Regions from separate parts of the Halobacillus sp. BAB-2008 genome, predicted to be linked through region 2. Evidence: riboswitches for the same ligand, from Rfam matches in the RefSeq annotation. Region 2 holds a riboswitch; each other region holds the start of a gene.
The links. Region 2 has a riboswitch for cobalamin ahead of D479_RS03870 (ABC transporter substrate-binding protein). Riboswitches for the same ligand answer to the same signal wherever they lie in the genome.
Positions count from the first base shown of each region.

Region 1 (2,202 bases), on a different contig from region 2:
GCATCCTTAATCCAACAAAAAAAGTCCGGAGTTTGCTCCAATGCGCCTTGATGCATTGGTAAGCAACTCCGGATTGTTTTATTCTTTTTCGAAAATAAATACCCACATGAATGTAAGTGCCTGCTTTAATTCTTCTTCAAGCCCAGCCAAGAGACTGTCCTCGACACCACGCTTGTAAACCCCTTGTCCAGCTATTGATCTCCAACCTGTCTCTTCTGCCATCTTCTTCAATTCCCACGGCATCATCGTATTGCATATGACTTGTTCCCCGAACAAGCGGCGATAGCTGTTGGTCCTCGGCATTGCCGTCGGACCAAGCAGTGCGATACAAAGTCTTCCCCCAAGCTTCAGTATCCGCTTCATCTCATTAAGCCCCTGTGAAGGAATCTCCGTCCATTCCAATGAATTGACCGCCATGGCACTATCAAACGAATCATCTTCGAAAGGTAGAGCAGTTAGATCCCCTTGGACGAAGGTAAGTCCTTGTTCCCTGACTCTGGCATTCGCCTTATCAATCATGTCTTTCGACAAATCAACCCCTGTGACCTCATATCCTTCCTGCCAAAGCCGGAAAGATCCATAGCCGTCTCCACAGCCGAGGTCGGCTACTTTTCCTTTCGGGATATGATTCTCAAGAAAGGGAAGGATCGTACTTCGACTTCCTTCGTCCCACATTTCCTTGCTTTTTGAACTCCACATCCCGGCACGGTCGTCCCACTGCCTTTCTGCTTCTTTATGCCAATTGAACTTGACCATTTCCTCACTCGCCTTTCCGCTTCTTTTATATATGCTTCTTATAAAATTATACCTTACACCAATGCGCTGTGTCTGGGTTTTGATGCTTGGAGGTATTTGTTGTAGAATGGAAAAGGCTTGAATGTTATTTCGTTGTCCGTTATGATAGAAACACAAGATAAGCTAATAAAATTAATCTGAACAACTACATATAGTATTTGCGAACAGAAGATGCCACAAGGCTTAATAGGGAATCCGGTAACCAATCCGGAGCTGCCCCCGCAACTGTACGCATCCGCGAAATGGAAGATTCCACTGTGCCGCGCACGGGAAGGACCAGAGTAAGATCGGATGCCAGCCAGGAGACCTATCTTCGTTCGGCAGAGTTTCAACTTCTTCGGGGATTGAGAAGATGAAGCGATGGAACGAGGACTTTTTTGTGTCTCGCATCGTTTCATGGTTTCATCCACTCCCTTTCCCGGAGTGGATTTTTTATTTTATATGTAGATATCAGATCAAGGAGTGAAACCATGAGCGTATCAGCAATTAAAGACCAATGGAAAGAAAGATTAGAAGCTTGGAAAACCGAGTTCCCTATGCTTGATCTGGATCGCATCATCCATAAAATTCCTAACTTAGGTTTTGAACATATGACGGAACAGGACCAGCGCCACGCTCTTATTCTCGAGTGTCTGGCTGAGGTCGATGAAATGGAACCGGATTGGACATTTGCAGCCAGCAGAATGCTGCTTGAGCAGATGTATGAGGAAGCTTCCAGTAACCGCGGAACAAACAAGGAATATGAAGATTTTCATGGTCTAATCTGCACGTTGATTAAGAAAGGCATCTATTCCGAGAAGCTGCTTACATATTACTCAGAGGAAGATATATACCAATTAGAAGAAGCACTCGCCCCTGAACGTGACCATCAATTCACCTACATTGGTTTGAAGACATTGAGTGACAGATATATTGCAAGAAGTAAAGAGAAAGAAGTTTATGAACTTCCTCAAGAGCGCTTTATGATCATTGCAATGGTCTTAATGTCACAAGAAGAAGCACCAAAACGGTTGGCACTCGTAAAAGAAGCCTACTGGGCTTTGAGTCATTTATACATGACTGTAGCCACCCCGACTTTAGCAAATGCGGGGAAACGTTATGGTCAGCTGAGCTCCTGCTTCATCGATACGGTAGATGACAGCCTTCAGGGCATCTACGACAGCAACACAGACATCGCCAATCTCAGTAAGCACGGAGGAGGAATCGGAGTCTATCTCGGCAAAATCCGCAGCCGCGGCAGTGATATCCGTGGATTTAAAGGGGTTTCCTCCGGCGTCCTTCCTTGGATGAAGCAGTTAAACAATACAGCCGTGAGCGTCGATCAGCTCGGACAGCGTCAAGGTGCCGTCGCTGTATATCTTGACATATGGCATAAAGACATTTTCCCGTTTCTTGACAGCCGATTGA
Region 1 covers NZ_ANPF01000038.1:13,426-15,627, forward strand. Annotated here, with positions in the region: gene D479_RS09510 (alpha/beta fold hydrolase) at 1-10, shown strand, start outside; gene D479_RS09515 (class I SAM-dependent methyltransferase) at 79-756, opposite strand; cobalamin riboswitch at 948-1,125, shown strand; gene D479_RS09520 (ribonucleoside-diphosphate reductase subunit alpha) at 1,266-2,202, shown strand, end outside.
Region 1: it holds a riboswitch for cobalamin, as region 2 does, so the genes downstream of both, D479_RS09520 (ribonucleoside-diphosphate reductase subunit alpha) here and D479_RS03870 (ABC transporter substrate-binding protein) in region 2, are expected to answer to the same signal.

Region 2 (2,202 bases):
TTCCTCAACAATCCTTGGAAAGCAGCACCTGCAATGGAAAGGGAAGCACCTACGAGAAGCGCCAGCAGTACCCGTGGAAACCGTATTTCCCAAATGATCAGTTCGGTGGATTTCTCGACTGTCTCTTCCCGCAAAGTAATCCCGAGCGTTTTATTAAGCAGAAGATCGAGGACAACCGGGATCGGGAAATCGACACTGCTGTTTAAAACGCCAAGAAGGGTCGCACCAAGTACGAACCCTCCCAACAAGATGTACATCCACCCGATCTTATTCAGTAAATACTTCTGGATAAATGAGCTTTCCAAGCGTCTCTACTCCATCGATCAAACGCGGTCCCGGACGCGTCACCGTATCGTTATTCACATCGAAGACCTGTTCCTGCTTCACGGCAGGAACTTCCGCCCATCCCGCTCGGTCAAGCACCTGCTCCTCAGGATTATCGACATAGTAGCCGTAAGTGGTGATGATGACATCAGGATTCTTCTGGACGGCTTCCTCTTCCGTCATCTTCACCCAACCTTCCTGGTCGGCAGCCGTATTTTCGGCATGGATCGCCTCCAGCATCTCATTCATGAAGGTTCCTGTACCGGTTGTATAAATATCAGGACTAGGAGCGACCTCCACCCAAACCCGTTTCTTTTCCTCGACAGCTTCTGCCTTCTCTTTGATCTTCTCCAAGCTGGACTGCATGTCGCCTACAAGCTCATCCGCTTCTTCGGATGCCCCTTCCACATCACCAAGCAGTTCGATATGGTCATATACAGCATCAAAAGACTCCGCACTGTCGACAACAACAACGTCGATACCGGATTCTTCGAATTTATCTAGAATATCGCGATTATTCTCCTGGTGGAAATCTGTCACCAGCGCAAGATCCGGATCTAAAGATAAAATCTTCTCCACATCCATTTCCTGAGCTCCAATTTTTTCTATATCATTTGCTTCCTCCGGATAATTGCTGTATGTATCGACACCAATCAACTTATCGCCCTGACCGAGCGCAAATGTAATTTCTGTGTTGCTGGGTATTAACGATACGATCGTCTCCGGCTCCTCTTGGATCGTAACTTCCTCTCCGCTTCCGTCTGTGACCGTGACCGGGAAGTCGGCAGAATTTCCCTGCTGATCGGTCGTTTCCTCCGCACCAGCATCTGCGCCCTGCTCCGTTTCATTGGAATCGTCACTGCACCCGACAGCAAACATCAGAAGCATACCGATAACAAACGGCATGAACCAGTGTGTTCTTTTCATGTATCATTCCCCTCCCTATTTTTGCTCACAAAAAAACGCCATTCTCTAAGAAAAAGGCGGTCGTCGAAGGAGGCGGAATGATACACGCTGATAAATAAACGCACACATCACGCTCGTTCGAAGCAGACCTTTAACCCGAAAGTCTCTTCTCGAACACGTCAGGCAGGTCTCCTGGCTCCGTTTCATCGTCAAGCTGCCCTTCCCGTACAAACAGTGGCACGCAGCTTTCCTCAACGTTACAGTGGCGGGACCGCATCGGATTTACACCGATTTCCCTTTTCACCTACAGCATGTAGGACCTGATCGCGGAATATTCGAATTTTTGTGATGATTCTATTATAGAATCCCGTCGGAAAAAAGTAAATCTTGTCATATCCTTCATAGGGGCCCTGCTTCTGCTCCTATCTACGCTGGTACTGCTCCATTATGTCTTCCAGTCTATCTACGTCTAAAAAACCTGTGACGTGCGCTGCTAAACGATCATAAGCTTCCAACCGGAGTTGTTCATACAACACGTGCGCTTCCGCCTCCTGCAATCCTTTTCGTTTCCTAAGCTGGTTGAGAAACAGGTGGCGGAACTTGTCGTTATGGAACACACCGTGAAAATACGTCCCATATGCTCCATCGCTTACGGAACCATCAAGGAAGGAATCGACATCCCCCGTCCTCTCTGTCTGTCCCATATGGACTTCATAGCCTTGAATATCCAGCTCTTCTCCCGAGAAATGAACCTTCATGCTTGAGCGAACCGTCCTTTTCTCTGTAAGCATTGTCGTCTTTAGTGGAAAAATCCCGATCCCTTCCACTTCGATGGCTTCAGATTCTACTTTTTGAGGATCATGGATCTTCTCCCCCATCATTTGATAGCCGCCGCAAATCCCGAAGATGATGGTTCCTTGAAGGTGAAGCCTTCTGACAGCGCGGTCCAACCCCAGCTCCTTCATGAACTGA
Region 2 covers NZ_ANPF01000013.1:30,418-32,619, forward strand. Annotated here, with positions in the region: gene D479_RS03865 (iron ABC transporter permease) at 1-305, opposite strand, end outside; gene D479_RS03870 (ABC transporter substrate-binding protein) at 268-1,251, opposite strand; cobalamin riboswitch at 1,395-1,569, opposite strand; gene D479_RS03875 (cobyric acid synthase) at 1,653-2,202, opposite strand, start outside.

Region 3 (2,202 bases), on a different contig from region 2:
GTCTTGCCTTCAAGCAGCATATGCATGACCGCTTCATTCGCACCGCCGTGAAGATTCCCTTTTAAGGAGGCGACGGCACCGGTCAAGGCACCATACAGGTCGGCATTCGTCGATGCGATGACCCGGGCGGTGAAGGTCGAGTTCGGCATTTCGTGCTCGCTGTAGAGCAACAGGGAAAGGTCGAAGAACTTCACCTCCTGCTCCGATGGTATCGTACCGGTGATCATGTATAAGAAATTCGCGCTGTAAGAGAGTTCCTCCGTGGGCTCGATGACCGGTTCCTGCTGCAGGATGTGGTAACTGTTAGCGACGATGTTCGGAATTTTAGCCAATAAACGCAGCGCTGTCGTACGCATGACCTCCGGTGAGCGGTCTTCCAGCCTTTCATCGTGACCGGCAAGGGCGGAAACACCTGTGCGCAGCGCATCCATCGGGTGTGTAGAGGACGGAAGCTTTTCGAAAAGCGTAAAAAAACCTTGCGGCAGGGAATATTCCTTTATTAAATTAGCTTCGATATTTGATCGTTCTGCACCTGCAGGGAGACTGCCGTGAAGCAGAAGATGAATCAAGTCTGTATAGGTCTTACAGCCGGCAAGCTCAATCAGTTCATAGCCGCGGATGACAATTTCCTCTTTCTCTGTATCCAGGTAGGAAAGCTGCGTCTCAGCAGCAATCACACCATCAAGACCAGGTCGATAGATCATTTGATCAGGCATAGACATCCTCCTTATAGTAACCGCTTACAAAAATAAGATCAGGACAGCGAATGCTTACCGAAAAGTTCTTCGCGGACAAGGGCGTATGCTTTTTCTAAACGAATTCGTTCCTCCGAGTCACGGCATTCCTTCTGCCATTGTTCGAACGTCTCCTCCAGTGTACTTGGAAGAGAGGCGTAGAACTGATTCATAATAGATGCTTTAAAAAGGTCGATATAGCTGTCTATCGGATCATTCATAGAGACACCTCTATTTCATTCGGAAATAAAGCCAATAAAAAAACAACTTCCCCAAGAAGTTGTCAAGCTGCGTTCTTCCTAGGAAAAGCAAATAAGATCCGCAGCCATGCGTATCCATCCTTCTCCTGAAACGGCACTTCACACCCCCTATCCTCGTAGGTACATGATGCTCGCTGAAACGGGCAGGTCTCCTGGCTTATGATCATCGCTCCCTGAACCCTTCCCATTCCCACCTGATGGCGGGGACAGTGGTCCTTCAGTTCGCTCCCAATTACAGTTGCGGGACAGCACCGGCTTTTCACCGGTTTCCCTTTTAAGCAGGCAGCATTTGTGCGCCTGCACCCGAATCAAAACGTATTCAGTTGTCACAGTTCAATATATCAAACAATCCAGAAATAAACAATATTTTCCTTTCTTCCCCGTGGTAGGAACAGCTGGGATGTTTGCTTTTTATAAAAAAAGGTTACATATCTTACAGGTGAACAAACTATACCATGTATGTTTTCCATAGAAAGGATGAGTGAGAGTGAAAGTTCTTGTAGTAGGTGCAAATGGTCAAGTCGGTAAACATCTGGTTGAGAAAATCCAGGACAGCGAAAAAGTAGAAGCCGTCGCTATGATCCGCAAAGAGGAGCAGGCGTCCTACTTCAAAGATTTAGGAGCCGAAACGGTCCTTATTGACTTGGAAGACGACACGGAAACCATTGCAAAAGCGTTTAAAGGAGTGGACGCTGTCGTATTTACAGCGGGATCCGGTCCGAATACCGGCCCTGATAAAACAGTAATGATCGACCTTGACGGTGCGGTGAAGACGATCGAAGCATCGAAGCAGGCAGGTGTGAAGCGCTACGTCATGATCAGTTCTTTCGATACGACGCGGGAAGCGATTCAGGAAGCACCGGCTTCTTTCGCTCCTTATGTCATTGCGAAGCACTATGCAGATGACTGGCTGCGACGAACGGATCTGGATTACACGATCATCCACCCGGGAATGTTGACGAACGATGCGGGTACGGGTGAAGTGGAAGCGGCAGAGAAAGTCGAACGCGGGGAAATTTCCCGTGAAGACGTGGCGAGCGTCATTCTTGCGACATTGGAAAATGAGGCGACAATCGGTAAGGAATTCCAAGTGGTCGGGGGAAATACGACCGTCCGCGATGCTGTAGGATCTTTATAATTATCAGGAAGACTCTCGAAGGCTCTGCTGGAAACAGCGGAGTCTTCTTTATTGTTTCGTCGATTTCCCG
Region 3 covers NZ_ANPF01000018.1:22,957-25,158, forward strand. Annotated here, with positions in the region: gene mmgD (citrate synthase) at 1-716, opposite strand, end outside; gene D479_RS05145 (hypothetical protein) at 755-955, opposite strand; cobalamin riboswitch at 1,119-1,316, opposite strand; gene D479_RS05150 (SDR family oxidoreductase) at 1,482-2,132, shown strand.
Region 3: it holds a riboswitch for cobalamin, as region 2 does, so the genes downstream of both, D479_RS05145 (hypothetical protein) here and D479_RS03870 (ABC transporter substrate-binding protein) in region 2, are expected to answer to the same signal.

Region 4 (2,202 bases), on a different contig from region 2:
GATTTGGCCCGTATGGAAGCGGGGCATATTCAGCTCGCTCATGATACGATCGAAATGGGACCGTATATGCAGAAGATTATCCGGAAGTTCAGTGGTCTGGCAGGTGATAAACAGGTGAACCTTACGCTTGATCTTGCTCCTGAACTCGGCAGGCTTACCTTTGATCCGGATCGTATTGAACAAGTGTTCACGAACTTGATTGATAATGCCATCCGCCACACAGAAGAAGGCGGAGAAGTAAATGTGACGGTCGTTCCAGACGGGAATGACTGGGTCGCTTCGGTAAACGACAGCGGTATGGGCATTGCTGAAGAAGACCTGCCATTTGTATTTGAACGCTTCTATAAGGCGGACAAATCCAGGAAGCGAAAAACGAAGGATTATAAGAAAGGAACCGGTCTCGGTCTCGCCATTGCAAAGAACATCGTCGAGGGGCACGACGGGGAGATCAGCGTCCACAGCAGGCTTGGGGAAGGGACGACCTTTACCTTCCGCATCCCTTTCATTCATGGGTAATCCCCTTATTGCCAATTGTGACGGTTTCGTGTACGCTTAAAAAGGAACTGTATAAAATGAGAATTCAGGTGTCTGAAAGACTTAAAATGGGAATCCGGTAAGGAAACCGGAACTGTCCTCGCAACTGTGAGTGCCGACGAAAAGGTGGATCCACTGTGGATAACGGGAAGGAGCCTTGGAAGGATGACGCACGAGTCAGTAGACCTGCCTGATCTCGCGTTTCAATACTTCGAGGATTGAGTATTTGAGGCAACCGATCGGTGAATGGCGGCCAGTCCCGCTTCTATTGGTTCGTCTTAGAGCTTGTCCCAACAGGGGCAGGCTCTTATTTGTGGCTACTCAAAACCCTCAAAAAGACAGAAGGGGAGAAAAAAATGTTACAGAAATGGTATCGCCTGATGATGGCGGCCTTCCTTGCCGTCGGTGTTTTGGCAGGATGCGGCGCGCAGGAAGATGAAGAAAAGAGTGCAGAAACGACCGAACAGCAGGAACAGGAAATTACCGTAGAGGTGGAGCTTTCACAAGATAATGGTGCCGAAGAAATTGCTTCTGAATCAATTACTGCCGAAGAAGGTGCGAATCTGATGGAGGTGATGGAGGACAATTTCAAAGTGGAACAGTCCGGAGGATTCATCAACTCCATTGAAGGTGTTGGAGGCGATGAAAAGAAAGCATGGATGTACACCGTCAATGGAGAAGAAGGTCAAGTCGGCGCAGAAGATTATGAATTGAAAGATGGAGATCAGGTTACCTTCGATTATCATGCGTGGGAATGACCAACTATGAACACATATAAACTGACGTTGATTGCCATGCTGTCAGCATTAGCTGTTGCGGGCCGAATGGCTCTTGCCAATATTCCTAATGTCCAGCCTGTAACGGCGATTATTATCATCGCCGGATTTTGGCTGGGTCCAGTTGGAGGTGTACTGGTTGCTTTCGTAACGACACTGACTTCCAACCTCCTCCTCGGCATGGGTATGTGGACCGTATGGCAGATAACAGCCTGGGGTTTAATCGGTGTCGGAGCAGGTATCTTAGGTAAGATTCTTCCTAAGCTTCCGGTATGGTTGTTATCTGTATATGGTTTTTTGAGTGGTATCTTCTATGGCTTTGTCCTGTCTCTCACGATGCATGTCGCAGGACAGCCCTTCTGGGCCTATTATCTGGCAGGGATTCCTATGGACATCAATCATGCGGTTTCAAACACTGTTTTTCTGATTGTTATGGCTCCTGTATTAGGACGGTTGTTCAGACGTTACCCATTAACAAACCATAGATTGGACCCAGCAGGAAAGCTGCCCTAGAACAGGGTAGCTTTTTCTTTTTTTTTCGTATTAGTATAGGTAGTGTAACGATCTCCTATTTGTTACGACTATATACATAGGTGATTCAGGGGGTACTGTTTTGAAATCGTTCTTTGATGAACTGTATAAGCAACATCACCGGGATTTATTTCAATTTCTTATCTATATGGTCAAGGACCGTGCTGTTGCAGAAGATCTCGTGCAGGAAGTGTACATACGTGTCATAAAATCCTATCATTCCTTTCGAAAGCAAAGCTCAGAAAAGACGTGGCTGCTTTCCATTGCCCGTCACGTGGCCATCGACTATTTTCGGAAGCAGAAGAGAAAAAGGGATCGTATTATAGAAACATTTGATTGGACGAAGAATAAGGAGAGCTTA
Region 4 covers NZ_ANPF01000069.1:77,126-79,327, reverse strand. Annotated here, with positions in the region: gene D479_RS15165 (ATP-binding protein) at 1-516, shown strand, start outside; cobalamin riboswitch at 566-743, shown strand; gene D479_RS15160 (DUF4430 domain-containing protein) at 891-1,292, shown strand; gene D479_RS15155 (ECF transporter S component) at 1,299-1,823, shown strand; gene sigX (RNA polymerase sigma factor SigX) at 1,924-2,202, shown strand, end outside.
Region 4: it holds a riboswitch for cobalamin, as region 2 does, so the genes downstream of both, D479_RS15160 (DUF4430 domain-containing protein) here and D479_RS03870 (ABC transporter substrate-binding protein) in region 2, are expected to answer to the same signal.